DNA from 3 places in the Streptomyces sp. NPDC090025 genome. Region 1 is predicted to be linked to each of the others. Evidence: riboswitches for the same ligand, from Rfam matches in the RefSeq annotation. Region 1 holds a riboswitch; each other region holds the start of a gene.
What was found. A riboswitch is a leader RNA that binds a small molecule or an ion and turns the genes downstream of it on or off. The one in region 1 is predicted to bind thiamine pyrophosphate.
Positions count from the first base shown of each region.

Region 1 (6,509 bases):
GCGAGGGCCGCGTCCGACGCGGTCCCGGCGCCCGCGTCCAGGATCACCGGGACCCCGGCCCGCTCGGTGATCAGCTGGAAGTTGTGCGGGTTGCGGATGCCGAGCCCGGAGCCGATGGGGGAGCCGAGCGGCATGATCGCCGCGCAGCCGACGTCCTCCAGCTTCCGGGCGAGCACCGGGTCGTCGTTGGTGTACGGCAGCACCACGAAGCCGTCGTCGACCAGGGTCTCGGCCGCGTCGAGCAGCTCCACGCCGTCCGGCAGCAGGGTCCGCTCGTCCGCGATGACCTCCAGCTTGATCCAGTCGGTGCCGAGTGCCTCACGGGCGAGCCGGGCGGTGAGCACCGCCTCGCCCGCGGTGAAGCAGCCCGCGGTGTTGGGCAGCACCTGGATGCCGAGCCGGGTGAGCACGGACAGCACCGAGCCCCGCACCCCGGGGTCCAGGCGCCGCATGGCGACGGTGGTCAGCTCGGTGCCGCTGGCGACCAGGGCGCGTTCCAGGGTGTCGAGGCTCGGGGCACCGCCGGTGCCCATGATCAGCCGGGACGAGAACTCCCGGCCGCCGAGCGTGAACAGGTCGTCGGACATCGCGGTCAGCCTCCCTGCACGGCGGTCAGGACCTCGACCCGGTCGCCGTCGCCGAGCCGGGTGGTGGCCCAGCGGCCGCGCGGGACGACCGTCTCGTTGACGGCGGCGGCGACCCCGGAGGGCGCGGCGGTGAGGGTGGCGACGAGGGCGTCGAGCAGGACCGGGCCGGTCAGGACCCGGGCCTCGCCGTTCACGGACACGGTCACGGAGTCGGTCACGGAGGCGTTCGAGGAGTCGTTCACGGGCGTGGTCACGCGTGCTCCAGGTGTGCGGTGGGGTGGGTGGTGGCGGCCGCGGTCACGGGCTTGGGCGGCGCGGTGGCGAAGCGGCGGGCGGTGAAGGGGCGGGCCTCGTCCGGCAGCGCCCCGGTGGTCAGCGCCTCGGCCATCACGTCGCCGGTGACCGGGGTGAGCAGCACCCCGTTGCGGTAGTGGCCGGTGGCGAGCTGGAGCCCCGGCAGCGCGGTCGGGCCGAGCAGCGGCGCGTTGTCGGGCGAGCCGGGACGCAGCCCGGCCCGGGTCTCGGTGAGCGGCAGCTCGGTGATGCCCGGCACCAGCTCATGGGCGTCGCGCAGCAGCTCGTACACCCCGCCCGCGGTCACCGTGGTGTCCCAGCCGAGCTCCTCGCTGGTGGCGCCGACGACCAGTTCGCCGTCGGCGCGCGGCACCAGGTAGACCTGGCTGCCACGGACCACCGCGCGCACCGTGCGGGACAGGAACGGCGCGTACGCGGGCGGCACCCGCAGCCGCAGGACCTGGCCCTTCACCGGGCGGACCGGCGGCAGCACCTCGGGCGGCACGCCGTCGAGCCGCCCGCTGAGACTGCCCGCGGCCAGCACCACCTGGGCGGCGGTGAGCACGGTGCCGTCGCCGAGGACCGCGCCGGTGGCCCGGTCCCGTACCACCGTGAGGCGGGCGGCGAGGGCGCGGTGGAACACCACCCCGGCCCGCTCGCAGGCGGTGACCAGCGCGTCGGCGAGCCGCCGCGGGTCGACCTGGTGGTCGCCGTCGACCCGCAGCCCGCCCCGGACGCCCGGGGCCAGCATCGGCTCCAGACGGCGGCAGTCCCGGCCGCCCAGCCATTCCGAGGTCAGCCCGCAGCGGGTCTGCAGGGCGTGCAGCTCGCGCAGATGGGCCCGGTCGTCGGCGTCGAGCGCCACCGCGAGGGTGCCGCAGGCGCGGTAGCCGACGTCCTGGCCGGTGGCCGCCGTCAGCTCCGCGACGAAGTCGGGATAGCGGCGGGCGGAGGCGAGGTTGAGCCCGAGCAGGGTCTCCTCGCCGTAGTGGAGTTCGGTGACGGCGGCGAGCATGCCCGCCGCCACCCGGGCGGCGCCGCCGCCCGGCGCCGGATCGGCGAGCGCGACCCGCAGCCCGCGCTGCGCCGCCCGCCAGGCGGTCACCAGACCGATGATGCCGCCCCCGATGACGAGGACGTCGGCCGTGTGCGGCCCACCGCTGGGGTGGGATGAGTCGGAGGTACGCGACATGGGCGTCCAGCCCCTCCCTTCGCCGGCATGACCCGGATCAGGTTCGTACGGTCGGAGGCCGGCCAGCCTCCCTCTCAGCCCGGTGCGTCCGGGCTCCCGCGAGTGCTCTACGGCCGCCAGACTAGCCCGTGCCCCCGCGCCGGTCACAGGGCGCACCCCCTGCCCCGGTCCCGTCCTGGGCCTGTCCCGGCCCCGCCCCGATATTCCTGACGGATCGTCAGATGCGTAAGGTGGACGGGTGAACGAGCAGACGAGGGCAGAGGAAGCGGCCGGAGCGCGGGCCGAGGACGCGAGCGGACCGAGCGGTCCCGCCGGACCCGGGGTGGTGATCGTCGGCGCCGGAATGGCCGGCGTCCAGACCGCCGTCGCCCTGCGCGACCAGGGCTTCACCGGGCCCGTCACCCTCATCGGCGCCGAACCCCACCAGCCCTACGACCGGCCGCCGCTCTCCAAGGCGATCCTCCTCGGCAAGGCCGAGGACTCCGCCTTCGACGTCGACTTCGCCGCCCTCGGCATCGAACTGCGGCTCGGCGTCGAGGTCACCGGACTGCGCGCCGCCGACCACCAGATCGACACCGAGGCCGGACCCGTCCCGTACGACACCCTCGTCGTCGCCACCGGCGCCCACCCGGTCACCCTGCCCGGCGCCGACGGCGTCCCCGGCACCCACCTGCTGCGCACCCTGGACGACGCCGTCCGGCTCGCCCCGGTCCTGGAGAGCGGGCACGCCGTCGTGGTGGTCGGCGCGGGCTGGATCGGCGCCGAGTTCGCCACCGCCGCCCGCGCCGCGGGCTGCGCCGTCACCGTCGTCGAGGCCGCCGACCGGCCGCTCGCCGGGGCGTTGCCCGCCGAGGTCACCGCACCGATGGCCGCCTGGTACGCCGAGAGCGGCGCCGAACTCCGGCTGCACGCGCGCGTGGAGCGCGTCGAGCCGGGACGGGTCGTCGTCAGCGACGCCGCCGACCCCGCCGCCGCCACCGAGGAACTGCCAGCCGACGCCGTCGTCGTCGGCATCGGCGCCCGCCCCGCCACCGGCTGGCTCGCGGACTCCGGCGCCGCCCTCGACCCGAGCGGCGCCCTCACCGCCGACGACCGGCTGCGCACCTCGCTGCCCGACGTGTACGCGGTCGGCGACTGCGCCTCCTTCCCCTCCGCCCGCTACGGCACCCGGCTGCTCGTGCACCACTGGGACAACGCCCTCCAGGGCCCCCGCACGGTCGCCGCCGACATCCTGGGCGCGGCCCACCAGCCGTACGACCCGGTGCCCTACTTCTGGTCCGAGCAGTTCGGCCGCTTCGTCCAGTACGCCGGACACCACGCCGCCGCCGACACCCTGCTGTGGCGCGGCGACCCGGCCGAACCGTCCTGGTCCGTGCTGTGGCTGCGCGCGGACGTGCCGGTCGCCCTGCTGGCCGTCGGCCGCCCGCGCGACCTCGCCCAGGGCCGCAGGCTCATCGAGCAGCGCACCCCGGTCGACCCGGCCAGGGCCGCGGACCCCTCCGTACCCCTGAAGGCAGCAGTCCGGTAGGGCCCGACTACCGGCTGTCAGTCCGGGATGGCACGCTTGTCCTGTGACCGAGATTGACGCAAAGACCGATGCACTCGTCCCCGCCTGGCTCTTCCTCCCCGACATCGCCGAAATGATGGACGTGGAGGTGACGCGCGTGCGGCAGCTGGTCAAGGAGGGCCAGCTCATCGCCGTCCGACGCGGCGAGCGGAGCGTGCTCCAGGTGCCGGCCGCCTTCATCCAGAGCGGCAAGGTGGTCAAGGGCCTCGTCGGCACCCTGACCCTGCTGCGGGACGACGGCTTCAGCGACGAAGAGATGCTGGAGTGGCTGTTCACTCCGGACCCGACCCTGCCCGGCACCCCCGTGCAGGCCCTCGGCGAGAATCGCGGCACGGAGGTGAAGCGCCGCGCCCAGGCGCTCGCCGTCTGACCCCTGACCCCAGGGGCGGACAACCGCAGCGAAGACACCACCAGCGGGCGTCGGCGCGCCGCCGGACGGGACCCCCGTCCGGTGGTGCCCGGCGCCCGGCACCACCCGAGGGGGGATCCGCATGTCCACGGTCCGTGAGCGCCTTGCCGACGCCAGGCTCTATCTGTGCACCGACGCCCGCAAGCGCCAGGGCGACCTGCCCGCCTTCCTCGACGCCGTGCTCTCCTCCGGCGTCGACATCGTCCAGCTCCGCGACAAGGGCATGGAGGCCGGTGAGGAGCTGGACCACCTCGCCGTGTTCGCCGACGCCTGCCGTCGCCACGGCACCCTGCTCGCGGTCAACGACCGGGCCGACGTCGGCCACGCCATCGGCGCCGACGTGCTCCACCTCGGCCAGGGCGACCTGCCGGTGCCCGCCGCCCGCGCGATCCTCGGCGACGAGCCGCTGATCGGACGCTCCTGCCACGCCGAGGACGAGGTGGCCGCGGCCGCCGCCGAGCCCGGCGTCGACTACTTCTGCACCGGCCCCTGCTGGCCCACCCCCACCAAGCCCGGCCGGTACGCCCCCGGCCTCGACCTGGTGCGGTACGCGGCCGGCCTGGCCCAGGACCGCCCCTGGTTCGCCATCGGCGGCATCGACGAGACCAACCTGGACGAGGTGCTCGACGCGGGCGCCCGCCGGATCGTCGTGGTCCGCGCCCTCACCGAGGCCGCCGACCCGGCCGCCGCCGCCGCGTCCCTGGCCAAGCGGGTCCGCGAGCGCGCCACCACCGGCTGAGCCGGGGCAGGGGACCGGGGGGCCTGGGGTCGGTGACCCCGGGGACCGGGGGCCGCCGTCCCGATGTCCGGAAAAGGTGTCCACAACGCGGACTCGGCTTCACCCGTCCCCGGACCCCGTCTAACCTGCCGGTATGGCCCTTGGTACCGCTTCCGTCCGCTCGGACCGCGCTCGCACGGTCCGCGACATCCTCGCCTCCGGTGGCACCTCGTACTCCTTCGAGTTCTTCGCCCCCCGGACCGAGAAGAGCGAGCAGAGCCTCTGGAACGCGATGCGCCGGATCGAGGCGGTCGCGCCGAGCTTCGTCTCCGTGACGTACGGCGCGGGCGGCTCCACCCGCGGTGGCACGGTGAAGGCCACCCAGAAGATCGCCTCCGACACCACCCTCACCCCGGTCGCCCACCTCACGGCCGTCGACCACTCCATCGCCGAGCTGCGCAACATCCTCGGCAAGTACGCCGACGTCGGCATCCGCAACATGCTCGCCGTGCGCGGCGACCCGCCGGGCGACCCGCTCGGCGAGTGGGTCCCCCATCCGGAGGGCGTCCACTACGCGGCCGACCTCGTGCGGCTGATCAAGGAATCCGGCGACTTCTGCGTGGGCGTCGCCGCGTTCCCCGAGATGCACCCGCGCTCCGCCGACTGGGACACCGACGTCCGCCACTTCGTGGACAAGTGCCGGGCCGGTGCCGACTACGCGATCACCCAGATGTTCTTCGACCCCGAGGCGTATCTGCGGCTGCGCGACAGCGTGCAGAAGGCGGGCTGCGAGACCCCGATCATCCCCGAGGTCATGCCCGTGATCAGCGCCAAGACCCTCGACCGGCTGCCGATGCTGAGCAACGCCGTCTTTCCTGACAATGTGAAAGAGCGGATCCACGCGGTCAAGGACGATCCGGCCGCTGTACGCTCCATTGGCATCGACTTCGCGACGGAGTTCTGCGCGCGGCTGCTTTCCGAGGGTGTCCCCGGACTGCACTTCATCACGCTGAACAACTCCAGGGCGACGCTCGAGATCTACGAGAATCTCGGACTGCACCAGCAGTCCTGACCGGCCCTACCCGCCCCGACCCGCGGCGGAGGCCGCAGGAGAGGGGCGGGCATGTGGTGGACGGTCCTCTACATCGCGTTCGGTGTCGTGGCGTTGTGGCTCCTCGGTGAGGTGCTTCTGCAGTACAAGGCGCGGCTGCGCTGGCGGCTGCTCGCCTTCAGCGGTTTCCTCGGGGTGGTCATCGGGGTCCTGATGCCCTCGGTGGTCGTGATCGTGATCGGCGCGGTCACGTTCGCGGTCGGCCAGACCTATGTGACGCTCTCCTTCCGGCGCGGCTTCTCCACCGGCTGGGCGATCGGCGGGCGCCCCGGCGCCAGCCGCCGCCGCAGGGGCGGCGGCGCGGCGGACCCGGCGAAGGCCGGGCCCACCCTGGAGGTCAGCGACCTGTCGTACGAGCCGGAGGACGGCGACGTCGACGCCCACCCCGGCAGTCACGCGGACGGCCACCCGGAGCACGGCGGCCACGGTCCCGGCGCGGCCGGCAACGCCGTGTACGAGCCGGAGCCGATGCCGGAGGACACCGGCCAGTACGGCGTGTACGGCTACGAGCAGCAGCCGCAGCACCAGGGCCACCAGGACCAGCACCCGGAACAGCAGCCGTACGCCGACCCGTACGCCACCGGCTACGACCACCAGCACGCCGCGGCCTACGACTACGGCACCGGCGGCC
Region 1 is NZ_JBIVFL010000003.1:286,428-292,936, reverse strand. It holds gene ACIPXM_RS10680 (thiazole synthase) at 1-587, opposite strand, end outside; gene thiS (sulfur carrier protein ThiS) at 593-841, opposite strand; gene thiO (glycine oxidase ThiO) at 838-2,073, opposite strand; TPP riboswitch at 2,071-2,183, opposite strand; gene ACIPXM_RS10665 (NAD(P)/FAD-dependent oxidoreductase) at 2,396-3,601, shown strand; gene ACIPXM_RS10660 (Rv2175c family DNA-binding protein) at 3,645-4,010, shown strand; gene thiE (thiamine phosphate synthase) at 4,132-4,788, shown strand; gene metF (methylenetetrahydrofolate reductase [NAD(P)H]) at 4,922-5,839, shown strand; gene ACIPXM_RS10645 (hypothetical protein) at 5,891-6,509, shown strand, end outside.

Region 2 (6,509 bases), on a different contig from region 1:
TCCCGGGGAAGCGGAAGCGGGCGAAGACGTACGCGCCGGGCAGGGCGACGAGCAGGGTGAGCGCGGTGGAGGCGAGGGCCTGCCACAGCGTGAACCAGAGGACGTCGAGGATGTCCGGCTGGGTGAGGGTGTCGACGACGCGGCCGAGCTGCCAGTGCCCTTCGGGCCTGAGCCCGCGCTCCACGATGGAGACGACGGGCCAGGCGAAGAAGACGGCGAAGAAGGCGACGGGCCCGGCCATGAGGGCGAGCCGCGTCACGCTTCCCCGGCGACGGCCGCGGGGTGCGGCTACTTCAGGACGAGCGAGGTCCACTGCTGGATCCACTGGTCACGGTGGGCGGCGATCTTGTCGGGCGCCACGGTCTCCGGCTTGTCGACGACGACGCCGTGCTTGGTGAACAGCTCGGGGAGGGTGGCGTCGCTGGTGACGGGGTTGACGAACATCTGCAGCGGCATGTCGTCCTGGAACTTCTTGGAGATCAGGAAGTCGATGAGCGCCTTGCCGCCCTCGGGGTTCTTGGCCCCGTTCAGGAGTCCGGCGAACTCGGTCTGCCGGAAGCAGGTGCCGGTGGCGACGCCGGTGGGCGCCTCCTTGGGCTGCGGGTCGGCGTAGAGGACCTCGACGGGCGGGGAGGAGGCATAGGAGACGACGAGCGGCCGGTCACCCTTGGCCTTCTTGCCGCCGGCGGAGCCGGAGAACTCCTGGTTGTAGGCGAGCTCCCAGCTGTCGACGGTCTTCACGCCGTTGTCCTTGAGCTTCTTCCAGTAGTCGGCCCAGCCGTCGTCGCCGTACGTGGCGGCGGTGCCGAGGAGGAAGCCGAGGCCCGGGGAGGACCGCTCGGGGTTCTCGACGACGAGGAGGTCCTTGTACGCGGGCTTGGCGAGGTCGTCGAAGGTCTGCGGCGGCGCCAGCTTCTTGTCGGCGAAGTACTTCTTGTCATAGTTGACGCAGATGTCGCCGGTGTCGACGGGGGTGACCCGGTGCTCCTTGTCGAGCTGGAGCGCGGCGGGGACCCGGTCCAGGCCCTTGGCCTCGTACGGGGTGAAGATGCCGTTGTCGAGGGCGCGGGACAGCAGGGTGTTGTCGACGCCGAAGAAGACGTCGCCCTGGGGGGCGCCCTTGGTCAGGATCTCCTTGTTGACGGCTTCGCCCGCGTCGCCGCTCTTGAGGACCTTGACGGTGTAGCCGGTCTGCTTGGTGAAGTCCGCCAGCACCTCCTTGGAGGCGTTGAAGGAGTCGTGGCTGACGAGGGTGACGGTCTTGGCCGCGGCCCCGGTGGCCTTGGTCCCGCCGGTCTTGCCCTTGTCGCCGTCGCCGCCGCAGGCGGCGAGGGTGGTGACGCCGAGCGCCGCGAGCAGCGCGACGGCGACCGTCTTCTTGGTGTGCACGTGAAGATCCTCCTGGGTGGGACCAGGAAGAGACGCGGCCCTGCCCGCGCCCGGGTGGACCGGACGCGGGCAGGGCGCAACAGCTCGAGTTACGACCGAACTTCCTACCCAGAATGACCTGGGCGAGGTTCAGAGGGTCTGCGGTCTACGGTTACCGCACTCTCAGCGCTGTGGCGCTCCCCTGTCGGAATATGCAGATGTGTTCGAGCCCAGAGTACTAGGCCCGGTCCGCGGCCCCGGATCGGTGGCCCCGGATCCGGGGTCAGCGTTCGGCGGCGGCGAGCTGTCCGCAGGCGCCGTCGATCTCCTGGCCACGGGTGTCGCGGACGGTGACGGGCACCCCGTGGGCGGCGATGGCCTCCACGAACGCCTTCTCGTCCTCGGGCCGCGACGCCGTCCACTTGGAGCCGGGCGTCGGGTTCAGCGGGATCAGGTTGACGTGCACCCGCTTGCCCTTGAGGAGCCGGCCGAGCAGGTCGCCGCGCCACGCCTGGTCGTTGATGTCGCGGATCAGCGCGTACTCGATGGAGATCCGGCGGCCGGACTTCTCGGCGTACTCCCACGCCGCGTCGAGGACCTCGCGGACCTTCCAGCGGGTGTTGACGGGCACCAGGGTGTCGCGCAGCTCGTCGTCGGGGGCGTGCAGCGAGACGGCGAGGCGGCACTTGAAGCCCTCGTCGGCGAACCGCAGCATGGCGGGCACGAGTCCGACGGTGGACACGGTGATCCCGCGCTGCGACAGACCGAGCCCGTCGGGCTCGGGGTCGGTCAGCCGCCGGATGGCGCCGACGACCCGCTTGTAGTTGGCGAGCGGCTCGCCCATCCCCATGAACACGATGTTCGAAAGCCGCGCCGGACCGCCCGGCACCTCACCGTCGCGCAGCGCGCGCATCCCGTCGACGATCTGGTGCACGATCTCGGCGGTCGACAGGTTCCGGTCGAGCCCGGCCTGCCCGGTGGCGCAGAACGGACAGTTCATCCCGCAGCCGGCCTGCGACGAGATGCACATCGTCACCCGGTCCGGGTAGCGCATCAGGACGGACTCCACGAGGGTGCCGTCGTGCAGCCGCCAGAGCGTCTTACGGGTGGTGTCGTCGTCGCACGACACATGCCGTACGACCGACATCAGATCGGGCAGCAGCTCCCCCGCCAGCTTCTCCCGCGACGCGGCGGGAATGTCCGTCCACTCGGCCGGATCGTGCGCGTACCGCGCGAAGTAGTGCGTGGACAGCTGCTTGGCGCGAAACGGCTTCTCGCCGATCGCGGCGACCGCCTCCTTGCGCTCGGCGGGCGAGAGGTCGGCGAGATGCCGCGGGGGCTGCTTGGCTCCCCGCGGAGCGACAAAAGTGAGTTCTCCGGGCTTGGGCATGGTCCTACCAGTGTCGCAGAGATACGGCGAAGGGCTCGCCGCCCTGTGGACGACGAGCCCTCCGTACCGGCTGAACAGCGAAAACAGGCGCGCGGCGGAAGGCCCGGGCAGCCCCGGACGCCTCAGCTGCCCACGAACAGCACCAGCAGCAGCCACACCACCGGCGCCGTCGGCAGCAGCGAGTCCAGCCGGTCCATGATGCCGCCGTGGCCCGGCAGCAGCGTGCCCATGTCCTTGATGCCCAGGTCACGCTTGATCATCGACTCGCCCAGGTCGCCCAGGGTCGCGCTGGCCGCGACCGCGAGGCCCAGGAGCAGGCCCTGCCACCAGGTGCCGTCGTCGATCAGGAACTCCATGCACAGCGCGCCCGCCGCCATCGCGAACGTCACCGCGCCCACCAGACCCTCGCGGGTCTTGCCGGGGCTGATCCTCGGGGCCAGCTTGTGCTTGCCGAAGCGCCAGCCCACCGCGTACGCCCCGGTGTCGCTGACCACCGTGAGCAGCAGGAACGTCAGCACCCGCTGCGGCCCGTCGTCCGCGGTCAGCAGCATCGCCACGAACGTCGCCAGGAACGGCACGTAGAACGCGGCGAACACGCCCGCCGTGACGTCCTTCAGATAGCCCTCGGGCGGCTCCGTCATCCGCCACACGAGGACGGCGAGCGCGGTGAGCGCCATCGCCACCCACGCGCCTTCCGCACCCCGCACATAACCGGCGACGACCATCGCCGCGCCGCCGACGGCCAACGGCACCAGCGGCGCCTTGATGCCCTTGCGTTCCTGCAGGCGCGACGTCAGCTCCCACAGGCCGACGACCACGGCGACCGCCACGACACCGACGAACGCCGGCTTCCAGATGAACAGCGACGCGATGATCACCGCGCCGAGCCCCAGGCCGACCCCTATCGCCGCGCCCAGGTCACGGCCGGCACTCTTCTTCTGCCGCGGCTGCTGCCGGGGCGAGGGAGCGGGCGCGGGCTGGGAGGGGCTGGACATGGGCTCCTGCGGAGGCTCGTACGGCTGCTGATGCTCGTGCGGCGGATGCTCGGGCGGCATCTCGGGATGCCCCTGCGGCATCTCGTCACGGAACAGGGGACCGCTCGGCAGAGCGGCCCCCCGGTCGTGATCGTCCTGGTTGTCGCCGGCGGGAACGTCGGACACGATGGGCATGGGCCGAGTCTGCGCCGCCTGCCGCCCGTCGTAGGCGGGACCCGCCGGGGCAGGCCCCTGGTCGGGTCCCCCGAAGCCGGATCCGGCCGGGGACCCCCAGGAAGAGTCGTTCATCAGACCTCGAGCAGCTCGGCTTCCTTGTGCTTCAGCAGCTCGTCGACCTGCGCCACGTACTTCGCGGTGGTGTCGTCGAGCTCCTTCTCCGCGCGACGGCCCTCGTCCTCACCGACCTCGCCGTCCTTGACGAGCTTGTCGATGGTCTCCTTGGCCTTGCGGCGCACCGAGCGGATCGAGATCTTCGAGTCCTCGGCCTTGCCCTTCGCGACCTTGATGTAGTCGCGACGGCGCTCCTCGGTCAGCTCCGGGAACGTCACCCGGATGATGTTGCCGTCGTTGCTCGGGTTGACGCCGAGGTCCGAGTCGCGGATCGCCTGCTCGATGTTGCGCAGCGCGCTCTTGTCGAACGGGGTCACCACGGCCATGCGCGGCTCGGGAACCGAGAACGACGCCAGCTGATTGATCGGCGTGAGGGCACCGTAGTAGTCCGCCACGATCTTGTTGAACATCGCCGGGTGCGCACGGCCGGTGCGGATCGCGGCGAAGTCCTCCTTGGCGACCACGACGGCCTTCTCCATCTTCTCCTCGGCCTCGAGGAGGGTCTCTTCGATCACCACTTGCTCCTGCGTGTCGTCGCGTTGTGTCCTGCACGGTGTACGGCCGGCAGGGCTCTGTCCATCCCCCGCGCGGGGACCGGCGCCGTACGGCGGCCGGTCCCTGTCATGGGGCGGTTCCCGGTTCGGGTCGGGCGGTCAGGCCGTCCGGCGGTCAGGCCCGGGTGCCCTGGTCGCTCACGAGCGTGCCGATCTTCTCACCCTTGACCGCGCGCGCGATATTGCCCTCGGCGAGCAGCTCGAAGACGAGGATCGGCAGGTTGTTGTCACGGCAGAGGGTGATGGCGGTGGCGTCGGCGACCTTGAGGTCGCGGGCGAGCACCTCGCCGTACTCCAGCGCGTCGAACTTCACCGCGTCGGGGTTCCGCTTCGGGTCGGAGTCGTAGACCCCGTCGACACCGTTCTTGCCCATGAGAAGCGCCTCGGCGTCGATCTCGAGGGCCCGCTGCGCGGCGGTGGTGTCGGTGGAGAAGTACGGCATGCCCATGCCCGCACCGAAGATGACCACGCGGCCCTTCTCCAGGTGGCGCACGGCCCGCAGCGGAATGTACGGCTCGGCGACCTGGCCCATGGTGATGGCGGTCTGGACGCGCGAGTCGATGCCTTCCTTCTCCAGGAAGTCCTGGAGGGCGAGGCAGTTCATGACCGTTCCGAGCATGCCCATGTAGTCGGAGCGGGCCCGGTCCATGCCGCGCTGCTGGAGCTCGGCACCGCGGAAGAAGTTGCCGCCGCCGATCACGATCGCGATCTGGGCGCCGTCGCGGACGACGGCGGCGATCTCGCGCGCGATGGCGTGTACGACATCCGGGTCGACCCCGAGGCCGGTACCCCCGGAGAAAGCCTCGCCGGACAGCTTCAGCATGAAGCGGCCGGACTTTTTGCCGTTGTTGTCGTCGCCCTGTGCGGCGCCCTGATTCATGGAGATCTCCTCGTGCACATACGAAGAAGGCCATTGCCCTGGGGTCCTTGCGGTTTCCCGTACGGCAATGGCCTCCTCGTCAGATCTGCGGCCGTCCCGCACGCGGGCGGGCGGCTGCTTCAGACCCTACCGGGGTCCGGTGTCCGTCGCGTACGGACTCAGATGCCGACCTTGATGCGGGTGAAGCGCTTCAGGGCGACACCGGCCTCGTCCAGGATCTGCTGGACCGACTTCTTGTTGTCGAGGGCGTACGGCTGACCGAGCAGCGTGGCGTCCTTGAAGAAGCCGTTGACGCGACCCTCGACGATCTTGGCGATCGCGGCCTCGGGCTTGCCCTCGGCGCGGGTGGTCTCCTCGGCGATGCGACGCTCGGACTCGACGACCTCGGCCGGCACGTCCTCGCGGGTCAGGTACTTCGGGGCGAACGCGGCGATGTGCTGCGCGACACCCTTCGCGACCTCGGCGTTGGCCTTGTCCAGCTCGACCAGGACACCGATCTGCGGCGGCAGGTCGGGCATGGTGCGGTGCATGTACGCGAAGACGAAGCCGTCACCGTACTGCGCGAAGCGGTCCAGGACGATCTTCTCGCCGAGGTTGGCGTTGGCCTCGTCGACGTACGCCTGCACGGTCTTGCCGGCCTCGATCTCGGACGCGAGGAGCGCCGGGAGGTCGGCCGGGGAGGTGGCGGCCACGTGCGCGGCGAGCGCGTTCGCGACGGCGATGAACTTGTCACCCTTGGCGACGAAGTCCGTCTCGCACTTCAGCTCGACGAGGACGCCGGAGGTGTTGTCGTCGGCGATGAGGGAGACCACGGCGCCGTTCTCGGCGGAGCGGCCCTCACGCTTGGCGACACCCTTCTGGCCCTTGATCCGCAGGGCCTCGACAGCCTTGTCGACGTCGCCGTCGGCCTCGTCGAGCGCCTTCTTGCAGTCCATCATGCCGGCGCCGGTGAGCTCACGGAGCTTCTTGACGTCAGCGGCGGTGTAGTTCGC
Region 2 is NZ_JBIVFL010000017.1:64,629-71,137, reverse strand. It holds gene ACIPXM_RS30360 (ABC transporter permease) at 1-241, opposite strand, end outside; gene ACIPXM_RS30355 (thiamine ABC transporter substrate binding subunit) at 289-1,389, opposite strand; TPP riboswitch at 1,473-1,582, opposite strand; gene rlmN (23S rRNA (adenine(2503)-C(2))-methyltransferase RlmN) at 1,652-2,758, opposite strand; gene ACIPXM_RS30345 (phosphatidate cytidylyltransferase) at 2,881-4,041, opposite strand; gene frr (ribosome recycling factor) at 4,041-4,598, opposite strand; gene pyrH (UMP kinase) at 4,753-5,517, opposite strand; gene tsf (translation elongation factor Ts) at 5,676-6,509, opposite strand, start outside.
Region 2: it holds a riboswitch for thiamine pyrophosphate, as region 1 does, so the genes downstream of both, ACIPXM_RS30355 (thiamine ABC transporter substrate binding subunit) here and thiO (glycine oxidase ThiO) in region 1, are expected to answer to the same signal.

Region 3 (6,509 bases), on a different contig from region 1:
CACCACCGCGGCCGCGCCCGAGTACGACCATTTCGTGAAGGTGCGGGAGCAGGTGCGGGCCACCGCGACCAGTGCCCCCGCCGAGGCGGGCGAGGTCATCGGCGGCATCGCCGGGGCCGGTCTGGTCGCCGTCCTGACCGTCCTCGCCCCGCTGCTCGCGGGCACGTCGTCGGTCGTCCTGCTCCTGGTCGGCGCCGTCCTGAAGATGCTGGACCCGGCCCCGGCCTTCGCCGACACCCTGCTCACCGCGGGCCTGGTGTTCGGCACCCTGACCGCCGCGGGCCTGCTCTGCGCGGGTGCCGGACTCCTGATCACCGCCCGGCGCAACAGCGCCACCGAGGTGCCGGCGCCGGGCCCCGACGACGAACTCGCCCGGGCCCGCGCTGCCTGGCACCGCGCCCTGGTCGACCGGGGCATCGTCCCGTTCCTCAGCGACGCCCTCACGGCCACGCCCCCCACCCCGGGCCCGCACCGCCTCACACCCCCGGACCACCGCATCCCGAAGACGGGCTACCCGACCCCGGAGCAGTAGCCCGGACCCGCGGCCGGACCCGCGGCCGGGAGCGGTGCCGGGGAACGGGGACGCGGGCCGGTCCGGAACGTCCCCTCCGCGTCCCGGACCGGCCGGGACCGGCCCGGAACAGCGCACCCGAAGGACTCGGCGTCAGTCCGCCATCGGCAGGTACACCCGGTTCCCCGCCGCCGCGAACTCGGCCGACTTCTCCGCCATCCCGGCCTCGATCTCGTCCGCCTTCAGATCCCCGCCGTGCTCCCTGCGGATGTCCTGGGAGATCTTCATCGAGCAGAACTTCGGCCCGCACATCGAGCAGAAGTGCGCCGTCTTCGCGGGCTCCGCCGGCAGCGTCTCGTCGTGGAACTCCCGGGCCGTGACCGGGTCGAGTGCCAGGTTGAACTGGTCCTCCCAGCGGAACTCGAAGCGCGCGTCGGACAGCGCGTCGTCCCACTCCTGCGCGCCCGGGTGGCCCTTGGCCAGGTCCGCCGCGTGCGCCGCGATCTTGTAGGTGATGACGCCGGTCTTCACGTCGTCGCGGTTGGGCAGGCCCAGGTGCTCCTTGGGCGTGACGTAGCAGAGCATCGCGGTGCCCCACCAGGCGATCATCGCCGCGCCGATGCCCGACGTGATGTGGTCGTACGCCGGAGCGACGTCCGTGGTCAGCGGGCCGAGCGTGTAGAACGGCGCCTCCTCGCAGATCTCCTGCTGGAGGTCGATGTTCTCCTTGATCTTGTGCATCGGGACATGGCCCGGGCCCTCGATCATCGTCTGCACGTTGTGGCGCTTGGCGATCGTGTTGAGCTCGCCGAGCGTCTTCAGCTCCGCGAACTGCGCCGCGTCGTTGGCGTCGGCGATCGAGCCGGGCCGCAGACCGTCGCCGAGCGAGTAGGTGACGTCGTACGCGGCGAGGATCTCGCAGAGCTCCTCGAAGTTCGTGTAGAGGAAGTTCTCCCGGTGGTGCGCGAGACACCAGGCCGCCATGATCGAGCCGCCGCGCGAGACGATGCCGGTCTTGCGGCGCGCGGTCAGCGGCACGTACGGCAGCAGCACGCCCGCGTGGACGGTCATGTAGTCGACGCCCTGCTCGGCCTGCTCGATGACCGTGTCCTTGTAGATCTCCCAGGTCAGCTCCTCGGCCTTGCCGTCGACCTTCTCCAGGGCCTGGTAGAGCGGCACGGTGCCGATCGGCACGGGGGAGTTGCGCAGCACCCACTCGCGGGTGGTGTGGATGTTGCGGCCGGTGGACAGGTCCATGACCGTGTCGGCGCCCCACTTGGTCGCCCAGGTCATCTTCTCCACCTCCTCCTCGATGGAGGAGGTGACGGCCGAGTTGCCGATGTTGGCGTTGACCTTCACCAGGAACCGCTTGCCGATGATCATCGGCTCGATCTCCGGGTGGTTGACGTTGGCTGGCAGCACCGCGCGGCCCGCCGCGATCTCCTCCCGGACGACCTCGGGCGTGACGTTCTCGCGGATCGCCACGAACTCCATCTCGGGCGTGATCTCGCCCCTGCGGGCGTACGCGAGCTGGGTCACCGCCTGCCCGTCGCGCCCGCGGCGGGGCAGCCGGGGGCGGCCGGGGAAGACCGCGTCGAGGTTCTTGAGCCCGCCGCCGCGCGGCGAGGTGTGCTTGATGCCGTCGTCCTCGGGCCGGACCGGCCGGCCCGGGTACTCCTCGGTGTCGCCGCGCGCGATGATCCAGTTCTCGCGCAGCGGCGCCAGGCCGCGCCGTACGTCGGTGTCCACGGTCGGGTCGGTGTACGGGCCGGACGTGTCGTAAAGGGTCACGTCCTTCCCGTTGGTGAGGTGCACCTGGCGGACCGGCACCCGGAGGTCGGGGCGGGAACCCTCGACGTACCCCTTGTGCCAGCCCGGCGTGCGCTCGCCCGAGCCGGTCGTCTCGTCGTCCGTCCGGACGACCGTCCGGACGTCCGTCTGGTCGTCCGTCTGGTCGGAGGCAGGCGTGCGTGCATCCTGAATGGTCATGAGACCGATCTCCCTACGCCGGCATTACCCGGTAACAGGTTCGGCGGTCGGCGCAGCCTCCTCCCGTACGTACGACGTCGTGTACGCCCGTACGGTGATCAGCGCCCTCTCAGCCCGGTGCTCCGAGCTCCCGCGTGTGCAAAGGTGCCACCACGCTAGCGTCATCCCGGGCGTGCTGAACAGTGGGCCCCCGCTGTTCTTGCGATGATCGGTCGGTGACTTCGACGCAGCAGACCCCCGAACCGCACGGGCACGACGACGAGCACGACGCAGCCCGGAGTGCCGGACCCGGCGCCGGGCGGGGCGGCGGACAGGGGGGCGGGAGCGGCACCGGACACGGGGGCCACGGCGGCGGGCCCGAAGGCCATGGGCACGCGCACGCGCACAGCCACGGCCCCGCCGCGCCCGTCTCACGCCATCTGCGCAAGGTCATCGCCGCCGTCCTGATCCCCTTCGCGACCGCCGTGGTCGTCGGCCTCGTGGTGCTGTGGCCCGGCGGCACCCCGGCCCATCAGCGCACCGGGGTCGGCTTCGACCGGCAGACCGAGCAGGGGAAGGTCGTCGCCGTCGCGCACGTGGACTGCAAGGACGTGAACGCCGCGCAGGTGCCGCCGACCGGCGACACCTCCACGCCGGAGGGGCGCGAGGCGGTCAACGCCCAGCAGGGGCAGTGCGAGAAGGCGACGGTCGAGGTCACCACCGGTCCGGAGAAGGGCCGTCGGTTCACCGAGATCGTGCAGCCGGACGCGCCCCGGCAACTCCACGAGGGCCAGGGCGTGGTGGTCGCGTACGCCCCCGACGCGCCGCGCGACCTGCAGTACTCGGTCACCGATGTGAACCGGAAGGTGCCGATCGCGCTGCTCGCGGGGATCTTCGCGCTGGCCGTGATCCTGGTGGGCCGGATGCGCGGGCTCATGGCGCTGATCGCGCTCGCGGTGAGCTTCCTGGTGCTGACCCTGTTCATCCTGCCCGCGATCCTGCAGGGCTCGAATCCGCTGGTGGTGGCCATCGTCGGGGCCAGCGCGATCATGCTGGCCGCGCTCTACATGTGCCACGGACTGTCCGCCCGCACCTCGGTGGCGGTGCTCGGCACCCTGGTGTCGCTGCTGCTGATCGGGCTGCTCGGCTCGCTGTTCATCGGCTGGGCCTCGCTGAGCGGCAACACCGACGACAACACCGGCCTGATCCACGGTCTCTACCCGAACATCGACATGTCGGGCCTGCTGCTCGCCGGGGTCATCATCGGTTCGCTCGGCGTCCTCGACGACGTGACGGTCACCCAGACCTCGGCGGTCTGGGAACTCCACCAGGCCGACCCGAAGATGGGGCCGCGCGCGCTGTACCGGGCCGGGATCCGGATCGGCCGCGACCACATCGCCTCGGTGGTCAACACCCTGGTGCTCGCCTACGCCGGTGCGGCGCTGCCCCTGCTGCTGCTGTTCTCGATCGCGCAGAGCAGCGTGGGGACGGTGGCCAACAGCGAGCTGGTGGCGGAGGAGATCGTGCGGACCCTGGTCGGGTCGATCGGACTCGTCGCCTCCGTGCCGGTCACCACCGCTCTGGCGGCCCTGGTGGTGTCGGCGGACCGGCCGGCCGGCGGACCGTCGGCCCCGGCCGGAACGACCGGTCGGAGCCGGGGCGGGCGGCGACGCCGCGCCAAGTGAGCCGTCCGGCCGGCCGGTTCGTACGACCGGCCGGTCCGGCGCTCTCAGCCGGCGTTCTCCTCAACCCTCGTGCTCCTCGATCCGCGTGCTCCTCAGCCCGCGTTCTCCTCGGCCAGGATCCGGCCGAGCGCAGCCTCGAGGTTGTCCTCGAAGTCGCCCAACGTCCGTTCCTGGCCCAGCGGTACGAGCTTGTCCGTGCGATCGAGGAACGCGACCAGCGGCGGCGCGCTCGCCCGGAACAGCGCGCGGTCGGCACCGACCTGGAGCCGGATCATCACGTCGGAGAGGCCCTCGGGATCGGTCGGCGCGATGTGCACATCGCCGTCCCCGCTCGGCCCGTTGATCCCGTCGAGCAGCAGCTCGCGGCCGAACGCCCAGGTCACCGGCGCGTCTCCGGGCAGGTGGAACGTCATCCGCACCGCATAGGGATCACGGGTCTCGTATCGCAGTTCCACCGGGATCCTGAAGGAGAGCTCCTCCGAGACGAGGAAGCTCATCAGGACCTCGGCCTGAACCGTCTCTCGCATCATGCACCCCGCAGTAGATGAAGCAGTTGTGTAAACACGCTGCTGAAAGCTGTGGTCGAAACGGCCAGGAATGATCCCCCATGGCCCTCTTGACGCAATCGTGCTGTAAGCGCTAGCAGATCACAAGGAGTGATTTTTCAGATACTGATAGAGAACGCGAGGGAGCTGAAGAGCTTTCCGATCTCGTTCTGTAGCCGCTCGATAGCGGGCAGCAACCGTTCTTCCTGGTGAAGGGGGAGGGAAATCGCCATCGCGGCGGCCGTACTGCCCGCCGTGATGGGGATGGCGGCACAGACTGTGCCGAGCGCATATTCCTGGCGCTCCACCAGGGGCTCCATTCGCCCCATAGCACCCAAACGGTCTAAAAGGGACCGCCGGTTACGCACCGTATACGGCGTGATGGCTTCCACCGGATGGCGGTCGAGGTGGTCTTGACGACTCTTCAGATCCAGTTGACTCAGCAGACACTGGCCGATCGCGTGCGCGTGGCCGGTCTCCCGGAAGTCCGCCCACTCCTCGACGGCGGGGGCCGCGGGGGTGTCGGCGACGGCGACGAGCTCGATCTCGCCCTCGCGGTAGATGGCGAAGTAGACGGGCACCCCGATGGAGTCCCGCCAGTGGGCGAGCGAGTCTTCGATCTTGGTGCGACGATTCTGCAGATCTCCGCCGCCGATCAGACGGCTCGCGGCGTCGCCGAACACGAACACACCCTTCTCACGGCGCAGATAGCCCTCGTGCGTCAGGGTGCGGAGCAGGTGGTACGCGGTGGGAAGCGGCAGACCCGCCTCGCGCGCCAGCTGTTTGGCGGGGGCCCCGTCCTCGTGGGAGCCCACGGCCTCCAGCAGTCTCAGCGCCCGTTGCACCGAACCGATCAGGGTAGGCGCAGCGGGCTGCGAAGCAGTGGCCAAAGGTCACCCCCAGGCGTGTCGACGGATGCCGTCGCATCCGCCCGCAGGGGCCGCCCCCGCGCGCCCGCCGCGCCCGTGGGACCGGTACGGGGTCCGGTGGCGGACCCGTCCGGGAACAGACGCGGTCACGCTCATTGGTACAGGGGATTACGCCTGTGGTTCCCGGGGCGGCAGAGGATTTCCACTCTAATGGCAGGCCCAACGGGCGTACTCGGTTTCGACCTGCGGGTTCCCTCGCCCGGGCTAATCCGGAGCCACTGGTTCATACCAGCGGGTAACTCGTGATACGAGCGGCGGGGCGTCCGACGGACGCCCCGCTCCACACCTCGGGTCGCTCAGCCAGAGCCGGGGAGGCCCGCCGAGCGGGAGGTCACCAGTCCTCGCGCGAACCCGAGGACGAGGAGGTGAACTTCCGGACCACGAAGATCAGTCCGCCGACCAGGGCCACGAAGAGCAGCAGCTTGAACAGCACGCCGACCACGAAGCTCAGGATGCTGGTGATCAGGCCGCCGAAGACGACCAGTGCGATGACGGGTATGGCGATCCACTTCACCCACCACGGCATCCCCGCGAGAATCTCCTTCACCGCCATTGCGCTTACCTCATCTCCGAAGAGAGCGGGCCGATCAGGCTCCGCCGTCCGATCCGTCGGCGCCCTTCGCGTCCGACACCTCGATGCTAGGCGCGCCGACCAAGCGAACGGGGGCCTCGCAGCCCCTGCTCTCCCCTGATCCGCCCCCTAGGGGATGCGGGCCCTCCGGTGCCTCCCGCCTCCGGGACGCCCGGCCGCGGAACGGGTGCCCTCATCCCTCCGGCGGCGAGAACACCACCATGACCCGCAGGTCCTCGGTGATGTGGTGGAAGCGGTGCGGCTCCCCGGCCGGCACGAAGACCACGCTGCCCCGGGCCA
Region 3 is NZ_JBIVFL010000013.1:94,899-101,407, forward strand. It holds gene ACIPXM_RS26540 (hypothetical protein) at 1-532, shown strand, start outside; gene thiC (phosphomethylpyrimidine synthase ThiC) at 665-2,500, opposite strand; TPP riboswitch at 2,494-2,644, opposite strand; gene ACIPXM_RS26550 (YibE/F family protein) at 2,716-4,164, shown strand; gene ACIPXM_RS26555 (SsgA family sporulation/cell division regulator) at 4,257-4,691, opposite strand; gene ACIPXM_RS26560 (IclR family transcriptional regulator) at 4,829-5,566, opposite strand; gene ACIPXM_RS26565 (DUF5326 family protein) at 5,970-6,191, opposite strand; gene ACIPXM_RS26570 (cupin domain-containing protein) at 6,403-6,509, opposite strand, start outside.
Region 3: it holds a riboswitch for thiamine pyrophosphate, as region 1 does, so the genes downstream of both, thiC (phosphomethylpyrimidine synthase ThiC) here and thiO (glycine oxidase ThiO) in region 1, are expected to answer to the same signal.